4 regions of the Paraglaciecola sp. L1A13 genome follow, and region 3 is predicted to be linked to each of the others. Evidence: predicted binding sites of a transcription regulator. Region 3 holds the regulator's gene; each other region holds the start of a gene.
The links. The regulator MetJ, encoded in region 3, represses methionine synthesis genes. The targets are predictions, from matches to a motif close to TAGACGTCTAGACGTCTA.
Positions count from the first base shown of each region.

Region 1: a site for MetJ is predicted at 720-737, ahead of thrA (bifunctional aspartate kinase/homoserine dehydrogenase I). Genes of this name have one in related genera too.
Region 2: a site for MetJ is predicted at 750-767, ahead of metK (methionine adenosyltransferase). Genes of this name have one in related genera too.
Region 4: a site for MetJ is predicted at 2,200-2,217, ahead of metA (homoserine O-succinyltransferase). Genes of this name have one in related genera too.

Region 1 covers NZ_CP047024.1:4,146,550-4,151,543, reverse strand. The annotation lists gene GQR89_RS17465 (DUF3087 domain-containing protein) at 1-495, shown strand, start outside; gene thrA (bifunctional aspartate kinase/homoserine dehydrogenase I) at 960-3,422, shown strand; gene thrB (homoserine kinase) at 3,422-4,417, shown strand; gene thrC (threonine synthase) at 4,466-4,994, shown strand, end outside.
Region 2 covers NZ_CP047024.1:3,814,548-3,819,541, forward strand. The annotation lists gene tkt (transketolase) at 1-563, opposite strand, end outside; gene metK (methionine adenosyltransferase) at 843-1,991, shown strand; gene GQR89_RS16195 (M48 family metallopeptidase) at 2,164-2,970, shown strand; gene GQR89_RS16200 (mechanosensitive ion channel family protein) at 3,037-3,864, opposite strand; gene GQR89_RS21375 (hypothetical protein) at 4,184-4,342, shown strand; gene GQR89_RS16205 (16S rRNA (uracil(1498)-N(3))-methyltransferase) at 4,477-4,994, shown strand, end outside.
Region 3 covers NZ_CP047024.1:4,561,670-4,566,663, forward strand. The annotation lists gene metF (methylenetetrahydrofolate reductase) at 16-900, opposite strand; gene metJ (met regulon transcriptional regulator MetJ) at 1,047-1,370, shown strand; gene GQR89_RS19355 (glutathione S-transferase family protein) at 1,422-2,087, opposite strand; gene GQR89_RS19360 (cytochrome c) at 2,274-2,600, opposite strand; gene GQR89_RS19365 (YdiU family protein) at 2,669-4,111, shown strand; gene GQR89_RS19370 (EAL domain-containing protein) at 4,279-4,994, shown strand, end outside.
Region 4 covers NZ_CP047024.1:3,476,553-3,481,546, reverse strand. The annotation lists gene GQR89_RS14680 (ParA family protein) at 1-168, shown strand, start outside; gene GQR89_RS14675 (chemotaxis protein CheW) at 165-944, shown strand; gene GQR89_RS14670 (chemotaxis protein CheW) at 968-1,462, shown strand; gene GQR89_RS14665 (DUF2802 domain-containing protein) at 1,500-1,904, shown strand; gene metA (homoserine O-succinyltransferase) at 2,281-3,207, shown strand; gene GQR89_RS14655 (homocysteine S-methyltransferase family protein) at 3,241-4,299, shown strand; gene metH (methionine synthase) at 4,391-4,994, shown strand, end outside.

The sequences.
Region 1 (4,994 bases), 420 kb from region 3:
GAAATTAATAAAGCCCGTTATCGACGCCATTTAAACTTGGTAATAGTGGGATGTATAGCAGGCTTGGCAGTAGGGAGTTTAACTATTTCACAAGGGTTGATTGCCTTATTCCCCGATGACAGTGGTAGCCATTTTCACTGGAATTTGCTCGGCGTGGTAGTAACAAGTCTAACGTTAGGGTGGTTACTCAATAAATACCGAACTCACGATTTTATGACCGAAGTCGTATATGTTTGGGAGTTAAAGCAAGCACTGAATAAAATAAACCGCAAAATGCGTAAACTTAAAGCGGCCGCTGAACAAGGTAACGCTAATGCGTTACTCGCACTGCAATATAGTTATGCTGGCTCACGGTTATTATGGCAGCTGGACGACAACACCATTATTATGGATGACTTAGCGATTGAACAAGCCAAGCTTGATGTGCTTGCGGCACAATATAATTTAACGTTAGACCCTAACGATTACGACGCTCGAATTTTAAAGCAATTTTAAGGCTCGTAATAATCCGCGCCGCAGCGAGTAGCAGATTCGTTTACCCTTACTGGTCAAGCGAACGCATCCATAACTAGGTCATATTTTAGCCGTTTATTTACGTTATCTTATTTTCACAAATAATGCTTTTGTGCGTTGTTTAGACGATAAACGGTAAAATAATTTCCAAGTAGAATGAAAATGCATAATAAATCTCACAACAAGACGTCTAGATGGTTGACATATAGACGTCTATACGGCAAATTGAGCCCATGAACGTAGATTCAAATATAATAACAAGCACCACCGGCATGATTATGATTATCACCTCTTTGAGGTGATCGCTGGCTTGTGCATATCGAACAGACATAAAGCCCGCAAATTAAAGCGGGCTTTTTTGTTATTAGCGCAGCAAAAAAGTTAATTACTGGTTATTCCGTCGCGTCAAAAACGGAGTGTGAATAACCACACTAGGAGCAAAATACATGAAGGTGTTGAAGTTTGGCGGTTCGTCATTAGCCGATGCAGAGCGTTACTTACGGGTAAAAGACATTTGTTTAGATACCCATGCAACCAGCGGCTCTGCCGTTGTGTTATCAGCCCCTAAAGGTGTAACCAATGCATTATCTTTGTTATGCGAAGAAGCCAGCAGCGGTAAGGATTACGGCGAATTGTTCGCTAAGCTGAACATGGTGCTCTTCGGTATTTTAGATGATTTAAACGATACCCTTCCTGAATTTGATGACAGCAAGCTTGCCCCTTACATTCAAAAAGTATTGAATGAATTGAACCAGCATCTTGAAGGCTTTGCATTATTACGTTGTGCTCCTGAGTCTGTAGTTGCAAAAATTTTAAGCATCGGCGAATACATGAGCGTTAATATATTTAGCCAAATATTGACGACTCTTGGTACTAAAAATCAAATTATTGACCCTGCTGAATTAATTTTAGCGGAAGGAGATTACCTCGATAGTATTGCTGATGTTGCCGTCAGTAAAGCGCGCTTCAGTGAAGTCGATAGCTCGGGCGACGTAGTACTTATTATGCCTGGCTTTGTAGCGGTCAATGCGGAAGGTGAAAAAGTCACGTTAGGCCGCAACGGTTCTGACTATTCAGCAGCTATATTAGCGGCCTGTATTGGTGCCGAGTGTTGTGAAATTTGGACCGACGTAGACGGGGTTTATAACGCGGATCCGAACCAAGTTGATGGTGCAGTGCTACTCGACAAGTTGACTTATCAAGAAGCTATGGAGTTATCTTACTTCGGCGCAAAAGTATTGCATCCGAAAACGATTGGTCCGATTGCTCAGCATCATATCCCTTGTCTTATTCGTAATACTCTTAATCCTGCTGCACCAGGTACGCTTATCAGTAATGAAGCGAGCACTAAGTGGACGAGTGTAAAAGGCATTTCACATCTGGATGATATGACCATGTTTAATGTGGCAGGTCCAGGCATGAAAGGCATGGTCGGTATGGCTAGTCGCGTATTCGAAGTCATGTCGAATGCGAATATCTCTATTAGCTTAATCACGCAGTCATCTTCTGAGTACAGCATTAGCTTCTGTATTCATAGTAAAGATGCGGTTCGTGCTCAAGACTTATTAGAAGACTCTTTTGCGCTTGAGTTAGCCAACAATTTACTTGACCCAATTGAAGTGCGTCATGACTTAGCGATAGTGACCTTAGTGGGAGATGGTATGCGCCACTCACAGGGATTAGCGGCTAAGTTTTTTAGTTCTTTAGCACAAGCGCGTGTTAATAACGTTGCGATCGCTCAGGGTTCATCGGAGCGTTCAATTTCAACAGTGATTGAAAGCAGCAAAGCGAAGAAAGCAGTAAAAGTGGTTCATCAGAATTTCTTCTCAAATTTACATGCCATAGATGTATTCTTGGTTGGTTGTGGCACCGTAGGCAAAGAATTGCTTGGCCAAATATCCCGTCAACAAGCGGTATTGCTTGAACGTGGCATAAGTTTAAAAATCTACGGTATCGCCAATAGCCGTAAACTATTATTACAGGCTGGTGGTGTTGATTTAGACGACGATTGGGCAGCACAGCTTAACGCTAGTGAATCGTCATTGTCGGTTGATAAGTTACAAGATTTTGTAATGCGTAATAGCTTGGTTAACCCTGTCGTGATTGATTGTACTAGCAGTTCAGTTATCGCCAAGTTGTATGTAGAGCTAATGAATGGTGGTTTCCATGTGGTCACACCAAATAAAAAGGCTAATACGGCTTCTTATGCTTATTACCAACAGTTGCGTGAAACAGCCCAATCGACGAATCGCCAGTTCTTGTATGAAACGACCGTTGGCGCTGGTTTACCTGTTATTGATAACCTACAAAAACTCATTTACGCAGGGGATGAACTTCAGCGTTTTGAAGGGATTTTATCTGGTTCGTTATCGTTTGTATTTGGTAAGTTAGACGAGGGTTTAACCTTATCCCAAGCAACTGAAATCGCTAAAAAGAACGGATTTACTGAACCAGACCCCAGAGATGATTTAAGCGGTACCGACGTTGCTCGCAAATTATTGATTATGGCCCGTGAAGCGGATTTAAAGCTTGAGTTAGACGATATTCAGATTGAACCCGTGTTACCGCCACATTTCGATTCTAGCGGCAGCGTAGATGAGTTTATGAATAAACTACCTGAACTAGATGCGTTGTACGCCGAAAAAGTCAACGCGGCTAAAGAAGAGGGTAAAGTTCTGCGTTATGTTGGCTCTATCAGCAAAGGTAAGTGTGTGGTATCTATCCAAGCTGTAGGGGCAGATCATCCTTTATATGTAATTAAAGAAGGTGAAAATGCTTTGGCAATTCACAGTAACTACTATCAACCTATCCCTTATGTAATACGTGGATACGGTGCCGGTGCGGCGGTAACTGCCGCCGGTGTGTTTGCTGATGTATTACGAACAATGCCATGGAAACAAGACGTGTGATGAGTGAATTAGACGATATGAAAGGAAAAGTACTGCGTGCTTTTGCTCCTGCATCAACCGGCAATGTTAGCTTGGGCTTTGACATACTCGGCGCAGCTTTAAAACCGATTGACGGCACTGTGTTAGGGGATGAAGTTGATCTTGAATTAGCCAGCGAATTTAGTCTTGAAGTCAAAGGCGCATTTGCGCATAAATTGCCGGCAGACCACGACACTAATATCGTCACGTGCTGTTATCGTCACTTCGTGAGCGTGTTAAGTGATAAAGGCGTAAATTTGCCTGCGGTAAAGATGACCTTACACAAGCACCTGCCTATCGGCAGCGGCTTAGGGTCAAGCGCCGCATCTGTGGTGGCGGCGTTGCACGGCTTAAATGAATTTTATGGTCGGGTATTAGGCGAAGTACCCTTTAATCAACATCAGTTACTGTTGATTATGGGGGAATTAGAAGGTCAGATCAGCGGCAGCGTACATTATGATAATGTAGCACCCTGTTACTTAGGCGGCTTGACGTTAATGGCTGAGCAAGGCGATACGCTAGCGCTGCAATTACCGACTTTCAAGCACTGGTATTGGGTTGCGTGTTATTCAGGTATTAGCGTATCCACTGCTGCAGCGCGAGATATCTTGCCTAAACAAGTGCCTATGGCCAATACCTTAAAATTTGGTCGTCAGTTAGCGGTATTTGTTGATGCCTTATATCGCCAAGATGAAAAACTAGCGGTGAGCATGATGACCGATGTAATCGCTGAACCTTATCGCAAATCGTTATTGCCGTATTTTGATGAGTCTCGTCAATTTGCTATGCAAAATGGTGCACTGGCCTTTGGTATTTCTGGCTCGGGTCCTACGGTTTTCGCAGTATGCGATGACTTAACGCAAGCGCAGGCGATCAGTACCTGGCTAGCAGAAAATTACATTCAAAATGACACTGGCTTTAGCCATGTATGTCAGCTTGACGAACAAGGAGCGGTGGTTACAAACGCCAACGCTTAGCACAATATTAAATTACGCTTAGTTGAATAAGCACAAAAGGTAAGAAACGTGGAACTTGTTAATTTAAAAGACCCCTCTGACAAAGTTAGTTTTGCTGAAGCGGTAAAAAAAGGCTTAGGTAAAAACCAAGGGTTGTATTTCCCTACAACTTTGCCAACATTTGATGACATCGATGCCATTCTCGAGATGCCATTCGTTGAACGGTCAGTTGAAATACTCAGTCAGTTAATAGGCGATGAAATTCCTCGCGATCGGTTACAGGGTATTGTTGAACGTGCATTTGCATTTGAAGCACCGCTAGTAAAAGTGACAGATAATGTTTACTGCTTAGAGTTATTTCACGGTCCTACATTAGCGTTTAAAGATTTCGGCGGCCGCTTTATGGCACAGTGTTTAACAGAGTTAGCGGCAGGTGAAAAAATCACAATTTTAACTGCCACTTCTGGTGATACAGGTGCAGCTGTTGCCCATGCATTCCACGGGTTAGATAATATCGATGTGGTTATCTTGTTCCCTAAAGGGAAAATTAGTCCCCTTCAAGAAAAACTGTTTACTACGTTAGGTGACAATATACACA
Region 2 (4,994 bases), 750 kb from region 3:
GAGATACCATTGTCATCCCAAAACATCACAAGTTTGCCTAGCCCTAACGTACCCGCTAGCGAACAAGCTTCATGTGAAATACCTTCCATCAAGCAACCATCACCCAAGAAGCAATAGGTAAAATGATCTACAATATCGAATTTTTCTTGGTTAAATTGTGCAGCGAGCACCTTTTCCGCAATCGCCATGCCCACAGCATTACTAATACCCTGACCTAGTGGGCCAGTAGTTGTTTCAACGCCTGGTGCATAACCATACTCTGGATGACCAGGAGTTTTAGAATGTAACTGACGGAAATTTTTCAGTTCTTCAATTGGCAATGCATAACCCGTCAAATGCAATAGCGAGTAAACTAACATCGAGCCATGGCCGTTGGACATAATAAACCGGTCACGGTTCGCCCATTTCGGATTAGCAGGATTGTGCTTTAAAAAATCATTCCACAATACTTCGGCAATATCGGCCATGCCCATAGGGGCGCCTGGGTGTCCTGAATTAGCCTGTTGTACTGCATCCATACTAAGCGCACGGATTGCGTTAGCGAGTTGTTGACGTGAAGGCATGTGGTCTCCTGATTATTAGTGGCTGGTTTACGGTCGCGGTCAAAATTGCTTAGAATAGTAAGATAGCGATCGATTTAGCTCTATATTCTGGCTTAGGCCTCGCCTAACTGCAACGACAAAACATAACGAAACTCCATTTGTCATTGACTTTTTTTTACTGGAACGGTTCGTTTACGCCCAGCCGTTTGGACGTCTAGAAGTAAAGACTGGTATTTTTGATCTTAATCAGTAAAATGTCACTATATTAATTAGTATTTTTTTATTTAATAAGGATCCTACATGGCAAAGCATCTTTTTACCTCCGAGTCGGTATCCGAAGGGCACCCAGACAAAATCGCAGATCAGATTTCTGATGCGGTACTTGACGCCATTCTAACGCAAGATCCCAAGGCCCGCGTGGCCTGTGAAACGTACGTAAAAACCGGCATGGTCATGGTAGGTGGCGAAGTCACTACCAATGCTTGGGTTGATATTGAAGAGCTCACACGTAATACCGTACGTGAAATTGGATACACCCATTCAGATATGGGTTTTGATGCCGATTCATGTGCCGTTCTAAACGCTATTGGTAAACAATCTCCTGATATTAACCAAGGGGTAGACCGCTCTCGTCCTGAAGACCAAGGAGCTGGTGATCAAGGCTTAATGTTTGGTTACGCCAGTGACGAAACCGACGTACTCATGCCAGCACCCGTGACTTATGCCCATCGTTTGATGAAACGACAGGCTGAAGTGCGTAAAAGTGGTCAACTAGACTGGCTACGCCCAGATGCAAAAAGCCAAGTAACGTTTATTTATGAAGACAATGTGCCTGTGGGTATTGATGCAGTGGTATTATCAACCCAGCATTGTGATTCAATTACCACTGAACAATTGCGTGAAGCGGTAATGGAAGAAATCATTAAACCGGTATTGCCAGCGAAATGGTTAACGGCGCAAACCAAATATTTTATTAATCCAACAGGTCGTTTTGTTATCGGCGGACCAATGGGTGATTGTGGTTTGACTGGACGTAAAATCATTGTTGATACGTACGGCGGTATGGCACGTCATGGTGGTGGAGCGTTTTCTGGTAAAGATCCTTCTAAAGTTGACCGCAGTGCAGCCTATGCTGGACGCTATGTGGCCAAAAATATCGTTGCGGCAGGTCTCGCCAAACGCTGTGAGATTCAGATTTCTTATGCTATTGGTGTTGCTGAACCTACCTCTATCAATATTGATACCTTTGGCACAGGCCAAATTTCAGATGAAGCATTAACTGCATTGGTACGCGAACATTTTGAGTTACGCCCCTATGGCCTAATCAAGATGCTTGATTTAGAGCGCCCAATTTATAAAGCGACGGCCGCGTACGGTCACTTTGGCCGCGAAGAATTCCCATGGGAAAAAACCGATAAAGCCGAAGCTTTGCGTGCAGGGGCTAAGTAACAACGGGTTATTGTGCCGCGATACGTTATATATTGCGCGTTTAATCACCAAAAAACGCATTGCGCTAACGCTCAATGCGTTTTTTTATACCTTAAGTTAAGTATTAACTGAACAACGAGAACAGGGTAGTATCCTTAACATTATAACTAAATTATTTCACAGGAAGTACGTCATGCCATTTTCTTTGAGTAAAGTGTTCACCGCCGTCTGTGTCTCTACTTTGCTGTTGACAAGCTGCGCAAAATCACCACTGGGGCGAAATCAACTTAAACTTTATTCTTCGGATCAACTGGCCAATATGGGACAACAAACCTTTGATGGCATGAAGACAGAGCAAAAAGTATCTAAAATCCCCGTTACTAATCAATTTGTTTCTTGTGTGGCTGATGCCATTACGAAGCATGTGCCTAAATCGGTGTTTGCTGGTGAATGGGAATTAGTCGTTTTCGATGACCCTCAGGTCAATGCATTCGCCCTTCCTGGCGGCAAAATTGGTGTTTATACTGGGTTGCTTGAGGTAGCGGAAAATCAAGATCAACTAGCGGCGGTTATAGGCCATGAGATAGGTCACGTGATTGCTGAACATGGCAACGAACGTATGTCCAGTAGCACACTTATTGGAATTGGGATGGAAGCAACCAATCAGTTATTGCAAGCGAATCAAATTGCCAATAACAGTATGATCATGGCCGCCATCGGTATGGGCGTTCAGGTCGGTGTGCAATTACCGTTCAGCCGCACACACGAAACCGAAGCTGATTTAATTGGTTTACAATTAATGGCTACGTCTGGTTTCAATCCACAGCAGTCGGTGAATTTGTGGGAAAATATGGCGAAAGCTAGCGGTGATAATCGGCAGCCTGAGCTATTATCAACTCATCCCGCTCCCCAAAGCCGCATTGAAAAACTCAGTGAAAATATGGCCCCAGCGATGAGCTTATACCGTCAGGCAAAAGACCGTCCTCAGTGCAAAAAATAGTATTTCCATTAAATCATAGACATAAAAAATGCCGCTTAAAGCGGCATTTTTTTAATCCAAAGACAGTTACTCTGGATCTTTGTGAAGGTGCACATCCATTTGTGGAAATGGAATTGAAATGCCTTCTTGATCGAAACGTAGTTTAACCGCTTCAGTAAAGTCGAATTTAACACCCCAATAGTCTGCAGCATTTACCCAAGGGCGAACAACAAAGTTCACACTGCTATCGGCAAGTTCAGCAACCGCTACGGTTGGAGCTGGGTCTTGTAAAATGCGTGAATCAGCAGCAACCATTTCTTTAAGCACTTCTTTAGCGCGTTTAAGATCAGCGTCGTAACCAATACCCACTATCATGTCTACACGACGCGTTTCTTTCGCAGAATAGTTAGTGATTGTGCCACCGTAAATTTGTCCATTAGGTACAATAATTTCTTTATTGTCACCACTGGTCATTACTGTTGTAAAGATACTAATGCTTTTCACTACACCAGTTGCGCCGCCAGCTTCGATAAAATCACCCGATTTAAACGGACGGAATACCAATAACATAACGCCAGCTGCGAAATTCTGTAAAGAACCTTGCAAAGACAAACCAATAGCCAAACCTGCTGCACCTAAAATAGCCACAAGTGAGGTTGTATTGACGCCTAATTCATTTAACGATGCAATGATAACGAATAGCATTAATATTGCGTTCGCTATCGCTTTAATAAAGTCCACGAGCATGTCGTCGTATTTAGACCGTTTCATTACCTTGCCTAGCAAGTTAACGATAATACCAACAACAATTTTACCGATGATGTAAATCAAGATCGCCATCACGATATTGATACCCCAAGGGATTACGTAAGTGTCGATCATTTGCGACATTTGTTCTGAGTCAAATTCAAACATGTATTTCTCCATTTATTTCATTATATTTTTCGATGGCTACTCCGATTCCTCTAACCATCACGCCTAGCATGGCTATGTAGGGATTATTTAATATTACAGATTGATTAAATAATACGAATTTAGCTCTTTTCAACGCTGGGTTAATATACCTGTAATTTAAAAAAAATATATTGTTTTTGCGTACAACTTTTGGCTACTACCCTTTAGTTGTAAGCGATACGCGAAACTCTGTTGTTTTTTTGAACATGCAGTAATCTTGGTGATATACTTGTCAGGTCGACTTATTCGACTTGGCATAATATTTTTAAAGGAATTGAAAATGTTGCTACTTGTAGTACTAGCGATGATCGTTGCCGTTCTATTTACTTACTCTCTTTTTAGAGATACGGGTAAGAACACAAAGTATGCACGCAAGGGAGCTAACGCTATAGCTCAGGCGCCTACAATAGATACTGGTAACGTAGCACAAATAAACTAAATCAAATACTCGATAGGCCTGAACCCCCTATCGAGTATTGTTATATTTTATTAGCCTGCTCTTTGTCACGCTAAAACTTCCCTCATGTAGATATACCTTGATACCATAGTGCAAATTGTCCAATTATTTGAGCTATGCGAATTTCCAGAATTTACCATCCTGATACCCTCCACTCTGATCAAGAGCTTGAATTAACCCCTGAAGCAAGCAATCACGTGGCGAATGTATTGCGCTCGAAAATAGGTCAACCCGTGGTGTTATTTAACGGTGATGGCAACGAGTACAGTGGTGAATTTGTTGATGTTTCAAAGCGTAAAGTGCGGGTGCAAATAGACGCGAAAATCAGTATTAGTGTTGAATCGCCACTACCTATTCACCTTGGACAAGCTGTGTCTAGAGGCGACAGAATGGATTTAGTATTACAGAAATCTGTCGAATTAGGCGTCAGCGAAATTACGCCTCTGCTCACCGAGCGTTGTGGGGTCAAACTGGATGAGCAACGTTGGCAAAAAAAACACGCGCAATGGCAAAAGATCATAATTGCGGCCTGTGAACAATGTGGTCGTAACGTGCTGCCTATCTTAAATATGCCGACAGAATTTCAAAGTTGGGTGAATCAATCGACACAGGCGTTACGCTTAACGTTGCATCC
Region 3 (4,994 bases):
CTAAGAGTAAGTGCCCTAGTCTGCTCTAACACCTAACATATGGCAAATAGCATAACTTAATTCACAACGGTTCAATGTGTAAAAATGAAAATCTCGAATGCCTTCTTTAGCCAATACTTTGACCATATCCATAGCGATACTCGCCCCCATCAAATTACGCGTAGTTTGATCATCTGAATCTAAGCCGTCATACATTTTGTGAAGCCAACTGGGCACATGCACATTGGTAAAACCGGCAAAACGCTGCAAAGTGTTATAGTTGGTAACAGGCAGAATGCCAGGCACTATGTCCATGTCGATACCAGCCGCTGCGGCTCTGTCTCTAAAACGTAAAAATACCTCAGCGTCAAAAAAGAACTGACTAATTGCCTGATTCGCTCCTGCTTCTGCTTTGCGCTTTAGGTTTAACAAATCAAACTGGCTGTTTGGTGCTTCTGGATGCTTTTCTGGATAAGCGGCAACAGCAATATCAAAATCAGCCACATCCCGGAGCAAGGCCACTAAATCGGATGCATAGGATACATGTTCGGTATATCCTTCTGGCAAATCGCCGCGTAAGGCTACAATTTTACGAATACCGCTAGCCCAGTAGTCTTTGGCGATTTGTTTCAATTCTTCGCGACTTGCATCAACGCACGTTAAATGCGGAGCTGCTGCAATACCAGTTTCACTTTGAATGCGTTTAACAATTTCATGGGTACGATCACGTTCACCGCTATTCGCACCGTAAGTGACCGACATATATTTGGGTTTTAACGGGGCCAATCGTTCAACCGATTTCCACAATGTTTGTTCCATCGTTTCTGTTTTCGGTGGAAAAAATTCAAATGATACATTGATCCCTTTCACTTCTGACAGTGATTGGTTGAGGGCATCGATACCTTGTGCATAAGAGACCATGGAAAGCTCCGTAATTATCTGGACGTTTAGACGTCTAAACTAAACTTTGTACGTAAAGCCGTCAAGATGTTTAGCAGTCTATCGTTGACCTTTATTGTTTAATGGTTAGAATTTCCCCTTATAAGAAAGAAAAAAACGAGTAACCGATGGCCAAAACGACTAAATGGAACGGGAAATACATTCATCCCTATGCTGAACATGGAAAGAAGAGCGAGCAAGTGAAGAAAGTCACTGTCTCGATTCCTCTTAAAGTGCTTAAGGTATTAACGGATGAGCGAACCCGCAGACAAGTAAACAATCTTCGTCACGCGACGAATTCAGAATTATTGTGTGAAGCATTTTTGCATGCTTTCACTGGGCAGCCTTTGCCAAACGATAACGACTTGCAAAAAGACAACGACAATCGTATTCCTAGTGATGCCTTGCGTATCATGCAAGAAATGGGAATAGATATTGATTCAGAAGAATAGCCCATTTAATTGGGCTATTCAGTTATGTGTAACACTAAGCAGAATTTTTAATTAAGCGTAGTCGTATTGCCCACCACGTGATAGCCCCTGTTGATAAGCAGGACGGGCATGAATACGTCTTACATACGCGTCGATATTTGGATACTCCCCAGAAATATTGCGTGATGCCATCGCTTCTAGCGGAAAACTCATTTGTATATCTGCACCTGATAACGCTTCACCGGCAAACCACTTATTATCAGCCAAGTGCTGCTCAACATATTTAAGGTTGGCAACAAGGTTTAAGCCAAAATAGCCATCCATTACCTTATCCGCAATTTTATTAGCCACCATTTTGACGAAGAACGGCTTGGCGTTTTGACGTACTTTATCAAACACCAGCTTCGCGACCATGGGAGGCATCAATGTACCTTCGGCAAAATGTAACCAATAAGTATATTGACGATACGCTTCAGTATCAGCTTGCGGGATCAGTGCTTTATCACTGTATTTGCGGGCTAAATAGTCAATAATTGCTCCAGATTCAGCGACCGTCACTTCACCATCAGTGATCACTGGGGATTTCCCCAACGGGTGAATTTTTTTCAACGACTCTGGAGCCAAATTAGTCTGCCCATCACGTTGGTAGCGTTGAATCTCATATTCAACCCCCAGCTCCTCTAACATCCATAGAATACGCTGAGAACGGGAATTATTTAGATGGTGGAGTATGATCATAAAGGAGCCTTAGTTTAATTAGTTATATAATTAAGTAAGCTACGCGCAAAACATGAAACTGGCTCATCAAATTTATGAATATGTGCGCATACGAAGCTATCTTAGTTGATACCTTAAAAGAAAAAGAGCTGAAGATATCGCATCATCCAGCTCTTTGATAATTCACTTTAAAAACAAAAGCTTGTACTATTTTCCAGATGGGTCCAAGCTAGAAAAATATGCCGCTAAATTATCGATATCGGTATCACTTAAACCCGCAACCATAGGTGCCATAATCATATTTTTACGTTCGCCTGAGCGAAACGCTTTTAGTTGAATCGATAAATATTGCTCTTTTTGCCCTGCTAGATTCGGATACATAGGAATTTGCGATATTCCGTTAGCGCCATGACATGCCACACACGTCGCCGCTTTAGATTTACCAGCTGCAATGTCGCCAGCGAAAACGTTAGTTGATAGGATGGCGGTCATTGACAGACTCACCACTACACATGTTTTTGATATTAGATTCATAATTGGTCCTTAAAATAACGTCAGTTTTACAATAACCCATTTTACTCGTAATAAAATAGAGGCAGAACGTGAATTTAGATCATTCATATGCAACGCAATTAGGTGACTTAGGTGCCTATGCTCAACCTCTAGAGGTTGCTAACCCTAAACTCATTGAGGTCAACCACACTTTACGCGAAGCGCTGCAACTCCCTGCATCATGGTTTACGCAATCTACCATAACGTCGATGCTATTTGACAACACAAGTTCATTTACGAGGCATTCTTTTGCACAAAAGTATGGTGGTCATCAGTTTGGCGGCTGGAATCCTGACTTAGGTGATGGTCGAGGTTTACTGCTTGGTGAAACACTAGACAATAATGGTCAGCGCTGGGATTTACATCTAAAGGGCGCGGGACCAACCCCGTACTCTCGCTTTGCTGATGGCCGCGCGGTACTGCGCTCAACTTTACGCGAGTATCTTGCCAGCGAAGCCTTGCATCATTTAGGGATCCCTACCTCTAGAGCTCTGTGCTTGATAACGAGTGATGAACCCGTGTACCGGGAAAAACAAGAGCGAGCGGCGATGATGATCCGCATCAGCCAAAGTCATATTCGCTTTGGTCATTTCGAATATTTTTACCACAGTGGCCAAACAGATAAGCTTGAGCGTTTATTTAATTATAGCTTAGAGCATCACTTTTCAACCTGTGCAAAACAAGAAAATCCGCATTTCGCTATGCTCGAACGTATCGTAATGGATACCGCCAGCATGATCGCAAAATGGCAAGCATTCGGCTTTAATCACGGAGTAATGAATACGGACAACATGTCGATACACGGTATTACCTTCGATTTTGGTCCTTACGCCTTCTTAGATGATTTCGACCCAAAATTTGTGTGTAACCATTCTGATCACCAAGGACGATATGCTTTTGAGCAGCAACCGGGTATCGGTTTATGGAACTTAAATGCTCTGGCGCATGCATTTACACCTTATTTAAGTATCGAACAAATTAAAGATGCTTTAGGAGAATACGAAGGACAACTGTTAAGTGAATTTTCTCATCTCATGCGTCAGAAACTCGGCCTATATACCGCAAGCCCATCTACCGCTGAATTAGTTAATCGCTGGTTAGATTTAATCTCTCAAGATAAACGAGACTATCACATAAGCTTTCGCCTGCTATGTGAGGTAGATGAACATCAACCCAATACACAACTTGTGGATCACTTCATTCAACGAGAGGCGGCACAAAGCTGGCTAAACCAATATCAGCACGCTTTAATTGAGCAAAACATTCCTGTCGATGACCGCCAGAACAAAATGCGTGGCGTAAATCCGCAATATGTTTTACGTAATTATCAGGCTCAGCTTGCTATTGACGCTGCAGAAGAAGGGGACTTTTCTCGTTTTAAAAAGTTCTTGCAGGTGCTGCAACAGCCATTTGAATCTAAGTCTGAATATGCAGATTTTGCAAAACCGCCACCTGATTGGGGAAAACATATGGAAATTTCATGCAGCAGTTAATCGAAATAACTAAGGATAAACCCTTTGTTGAAAATGAATATCCGATGTTAGGCTACGCTTCACGATACATATTAAGGTTGTACTCTATCGATGCAACTCATACAGCGATGGTTTCTTAGATAGTGAAAATACGCCATTTAAAACACGTAAATTTGGTGCTCTGCCTGATACTGCTTGTCGCTATGCAGTTACTTCAGGTTGTGCATGCACAGGCTGTTTTAACTCCTGGTGTCATCAAAATCGATAGCGCGTCATCTACCACCGACTTGTTAAGTAAAAGCCAATGGTTAGTCGCTGATAATCGAGTGCAGTTATCCGACGTACAAGAACTGCAAACTTGGCGTGCAGCGTTTTCGCCTCAACCGCTTAGTGCTAATCAAAGCCTGTGGGGCAAAATAACACTGCAAAGTGACAGTACACATCAACCCTATTTTATTAGTATCGATAATCCCCGTATCGATGCGCTTGATATCTATGTTCTGGATGAACGCGAACGCATTATTAATTCCTATCGGTTGGGCACATCACGACCAATGGAAAACCGCGCCTACGGACACAGACTATTTGTTGTGCCTATTGATATGCCCTACGCTCAACCTCGGAATATATACATTAAAGTGCATGACGAAGGGCCTTTAGTGTTCTCTTTCCAGCTCTTTTCTGAATCCGCTTTAATAATAAAAGAACAGCGCTACAGCACGATTTTCGCATTATTTAGCGGTGCGCTTGCCATGATGGTGCTGTATTTTTTGGTTACGTACACCCTATTACGTAGCCCGGTACGATTCTGGTTTTCGGTGGCAAGTGCAGGGTATCTCCTGTTGTTTTTAAACAGCCAAGGCGTTATCAGTCATGTGTCTGGGTTTAATGCTTATATCGATAA
Region 4 (4,994 bases), 1.1 Mb from region 3:
GAAACTCATGGTGATTCAGTGTGGCAGGGCTTAATACCTATAGATACAAAATTTCGTGACGCCAGCGCAAATCATTCTCTTCCATCGATTCATGCACCAAAAGCTCGAGGTGTATTAGCCTATACCAGTTTATTACGTCATTTACGTCTACTAGAGGTAGCTAAATGAGTCGCAGAACGTTTGGTAAGAAAGATGTGATGGAAGAATATCTGTCTTCCTTACTTACCGAAGACGATAGCAATTTTGAGCCGCTAGAGCACGTCAGTAAATTACTGGACAGTGCATCAGTATTGCTTCGCTCAGAGGCTGATGTTATTGACGCAGCGCCTGAGCAAACGATAAGCGACGATAGCCGAGAAGATAAAGCATTAGAAGAGCCGTTAATCGGTTCGGTTAGCGGGTTACAGGCAGAAGCACCAAAGGCTAACCTAACGGAAAAAGTCCAAGATGCCACAGACAGCGCCGTCGACGGCAATGCACAAGATACGGGTATATATTCAGAACCGTTTCAAGCGCTTATTTTTGAAGTTGCGGGACTATCGCTAGCGCTTCCTTTAACCGAGCTAGGGGGAATACATCAACTAGCAGAAGTAACGCCAATTTTTGGTAAACCCAGTTGGTTCAAAGGTGTCATGCTACACCGTGATGATAAAATGAACGTAGTGGATACCGCTATGTGGGTTATGCCGGAAAAAGGTAACGAAAAACTAGCTGATTCAGCGAAAAATCAATACCTTATTACGTTAGATAACAGTGGATGGGGATTAGCGTGCGAACGTATTATTGACACCATTACTTTGCAACCCGATGATGTAAAGTGGCGCAAGTTTGATGGCAAGCGTACGTGGCTCAGTGGCATGGTAAAGAAAAAAATGTGTGCCTTGGTAAATGTTAAGCAACTTATTCGTTTGCTTGATCAAGGTATGAATAGCAATGATAACTAGCAAATTGATGCTGGAGTAGAAATATGACTGAAGATAGAACATCAAGTAACGCATCTTCTGATCGCAATGATGAAGTATTGCAATGGGTAACTTACAAGTTAGGTGAAGAGACCTATGGCATTAACGTTATGCAGGTACAAGAGGTCTTACGCCACACCGAAATTGCGCCAGTACCCGGTGCGCCTGATTACGTGTTAGGCATTATTAACCTTCGCGGCAATGTCGTCACTGTTATTGATACTCGTGCTCGCTTTGGATTAGAACCAACGGATTTAACTGACAGCACACGTATCGTTATTATCGAATCTGAAGAGCAGGTGCTAGGTATATTGGTCGACAGTGTTGCCGAAGTGGTTTACTTACGTTCATCGGAAATTGATAGTGCACCAAATGTTGGAACGGAAGAGAGCGCTAAGTTTATTCAAGGTGTGAGTAATCGTGACGGTCAGTTGTTAATTTTGGTCGATCTGAACAAACTCTTGAGCGATGAAGAGTGGGATGAGTTAACGAATATTTAATTCGTAACACTAATTAGTAATGCAACTGGACGCAAATGTGGAAATAAATCATCTGATTTACTTGGTTATTATTATCGCCATAGTGCTATTTATTGGTGTTTGTACTGTGCTGACAAAGCGTATCGCGGGGTTGCAAGAAAAATGCGAACAGCAACAAACGCGTTTGGCGGCGTTGCAAGAGCAATTGCTTGTTAATCAACAGGAGTTGCAAGAAGTACGAGTGGGTAGCATCGGCATGGGTGACAAAATAAAAGCGTTGGTCACGACGGTTAAGCAAACTGCCGTTCAGCAAGAGCAACTTGCTAATCAAGATCCCCAAAGCCGTTTGTATCAACAAGCGGCAAAGCTAGTCGCAAGCGGCTACTCGGTTGAAGAGTTAATGCATGAGTGCGATATGCCTAAGGCCGAAGCCGAGCTAATTTACAACCTTCATAAGGGTTAATCGTTTACGGTCTTGTTTTATTATTCCTCCCTTGTCAGATTAGTTTTACCTAACTTACTACCGCTTTATATCACTCCTTGCCTCAAAGGTGCCCCTTTTTCATTTGTGCCCTGATGGCACTCGTTTACCATCTGCATTGGCTTTAAACTATACTTGGGGCGGTAAATTACTGCATTTGATACAACGTATTAATCTCTTGAATTCAAAGCGCAGCGAGACAATCTTACCATTTGCAGTAATCCCAAACGATTGCCGTTTACCCATAAAAAATGAATATTTTTAAATAGTTTACGTTTAGACGTCTAGACGTAAAGATGTTGACATTCATCTCGTTTTGCTCCAAATTTAGAGCATCTCAACACATCTTGGAGCCATGATGCCTATTCGTATTCCTACTGAATTGCCCGCACAGAGCATTTTAAATAGTGAGAATATTTTTATAATGGATACCGACCGTGCTGCCATGCAGGATATCCGTCCGCTGGAAGTGGGTATCTTGAACTTAATGCCGAATAAGTTAGAAACGGAAGTGCAGTTTTTGCGTTTGTTGTCGAATACTCCCCTGCAAATTAATGTAGATTTGATTCGTATCGATAACAAGGCGCCCAAAAACACACCTGAATCCCATATGAAAGCCTTCTATCACAACTTTGATGACGTGGCTGATAAGCAATATGACGGATTAATTGTAACAGGTGCGCCTTTGGCGCTGCTGGATTACGATGATGTTAAATACTGGGAAAGAATGAAGGTTGTGTTGGAGTGGGCTCGGCAACATGTCCAGTCCACCTTATTTTCATGTTGGGCAGCCCACGCTGCGCTATATCATTTTTTTGGCAAGAATCGCAGTTTACGAGACGTCAAATTGAGTGGGATTTTTCCACATCAGGTGCAAAATGAACACAATGAGCTAATGCGCGGTTTTGATCCCATATTTAATGCGCCGCATTCACGCTATGGTGAAATCAGCGTCGCTGATTACGAATCTGTGGATGGATTGAAAGTACTCGCGAGTTCTGAAAAAACAGGGGCATATATTGTTGCATCAGAGGATAAACGCTTAGTGTTTGTTACAGGGCACCCAGAATATGATCCTGACAGCTTAGCTCAAGAATACCAGCGAGACGTTAACGCCGGTTTAGAGGCAATTATTCCCGAAAATTACTATCCTGAAGATGATCCAACCCAGGCACCTATGGTGACTTGGCGAGCTCATGGTAGTTTGCTGTTTACCAATTGGTTAAACTATTACGTATATCAGAACACGCCCTATGATTTGGCATCATTGTCAAAGAAAGATTAGAGCAAATTATTTATCAGTTTTAAAGGAAATATAGTGTCAACAGTATCCTCCGAACAAACCTTACACGACGCTGCAAAAAAACGCATTCTTATTTTAGATGGCGCCATGGGAACCATGATCCAGGCTCATGATTTTCAAGAAGATGATTACCGAGGTGAGCGATTTATAGATTGGCAGAGTGATGTCAAAGGCAACAATGATTTACTGACTTTGACTCAGCCTGATGCGATTTATGATATTCATTGCGCTTATCTTGCAGCTGGGGCGGATATTATTGAAACGAACACTTTTAATGCCACTACGATTTCAATGGCTGATTACAATATGCAATCTCTTGCTAAGGAGATAAATATAGAGGCAGCGAAATTAGCGCGTAAAGCGGCTGATAAATACTCCGCATTAACACCTGATAAACCCCGTTTTGTGGCTGGTGTGTTAGGGCCGACGAGTCGCACAGCATCCATTTCACCAAATGTAAATGATCCCGGTGAGCGTAACGTAACGTTTGATCAATTAGTCGAAGCATATGTAGAAGCAACGCATGGATTGATCGAAGGCGGTGCTGATTTGATCATGATAGAAACCATATTCGACACACTCAATGCCAAAGCTGCGGCTTTTGCCGTTGATACTGTATTTGAAGCGTTAGGCAAATTCTTACCGGTTATGATTTCAGGTACAATAACCGATGCATCCGGCAGAACGTTGTCGGGCCAGACCGCCGAAGCGTTTTATTATTCGATGCGTCATACTAACCCGTTTTCTTTCGGTTTGAATTGTGCGTTAGGTCCTGATTTATTGCGCCAGTATGTAGATGAAGTGTCTACTGTGGCGGAGTGCCTAGTTTCAGCACATCCTAATGCAGGATTGCCAAATGAGTTTGGCGAATACGATCTAGAAAGCGACGAAATGGCAGAGCATATTCGCGAATGGGCACACTCCGGGCTAGTGAATATAGTCGGCGGTTGTTGTGGCTCAACCCCCGAGCATATTGCTGCCATCGCCAATGTAGTAGATGGTGTTGCACCGCGGGTTATCCCTAAGCGCGAGGTCAAACTGCGTTTATCGGGATTAGAGCCTTTTGTGCATTAAGTTGCCGCCAAAAGACGTAATGTTCGTGGGTCGCTTTGTTACCTAGCCCTGCGAAGTAGTAAATGAAAAAATTTAGTAGACTGAGTGACTTATGACCAAAGCAAGTGCATCTTTTATCAATGTCGGCGAGCGTACCAATGTAACAGGCTCTGCCATGTTCAAACGCCTAATTCTAGAAGACGATTTTGAAAAAGCGTTAGATGTTGCTCGTCAGCAAGTAGAAAACGGTGCGCAGATCATCGATATCAACATGGACGAAGCTATGTTGGACTCAGAAGCAGCCATGACTCGTTTCTTAAATTTGATTGCTTCTGAACCGGATATTTCTCGTGTGCCCATAATGATTGACTCGTCTAAATGGTCAGTTATTGAAGCGGGATTAAAGTGCGTACAAGGCAAGGCAATAGTTAACTCTATTAGCTTAAAAGAGGGGGAAGAGAACTTCTTACATCAAGCTAAATTGCTAAAACGCTATGGAGCGGCGACGGTTGTTATGGCGTTTGATGAATCAGGTCAAGCTGATACTGAAGACCGTAAATTTGAAATTTGTCAGCGTAGCTATCGGCTTTTAACTGAGAAAATCGGCTTTCCGCCAGAAGACATTATTTTTGATCCCAATATCTTCGCCGTGGCGACAGGTATTGAAGAACATAACAACTATGCCGTAGATTTTATTAACGCCACTCGGCGTATTA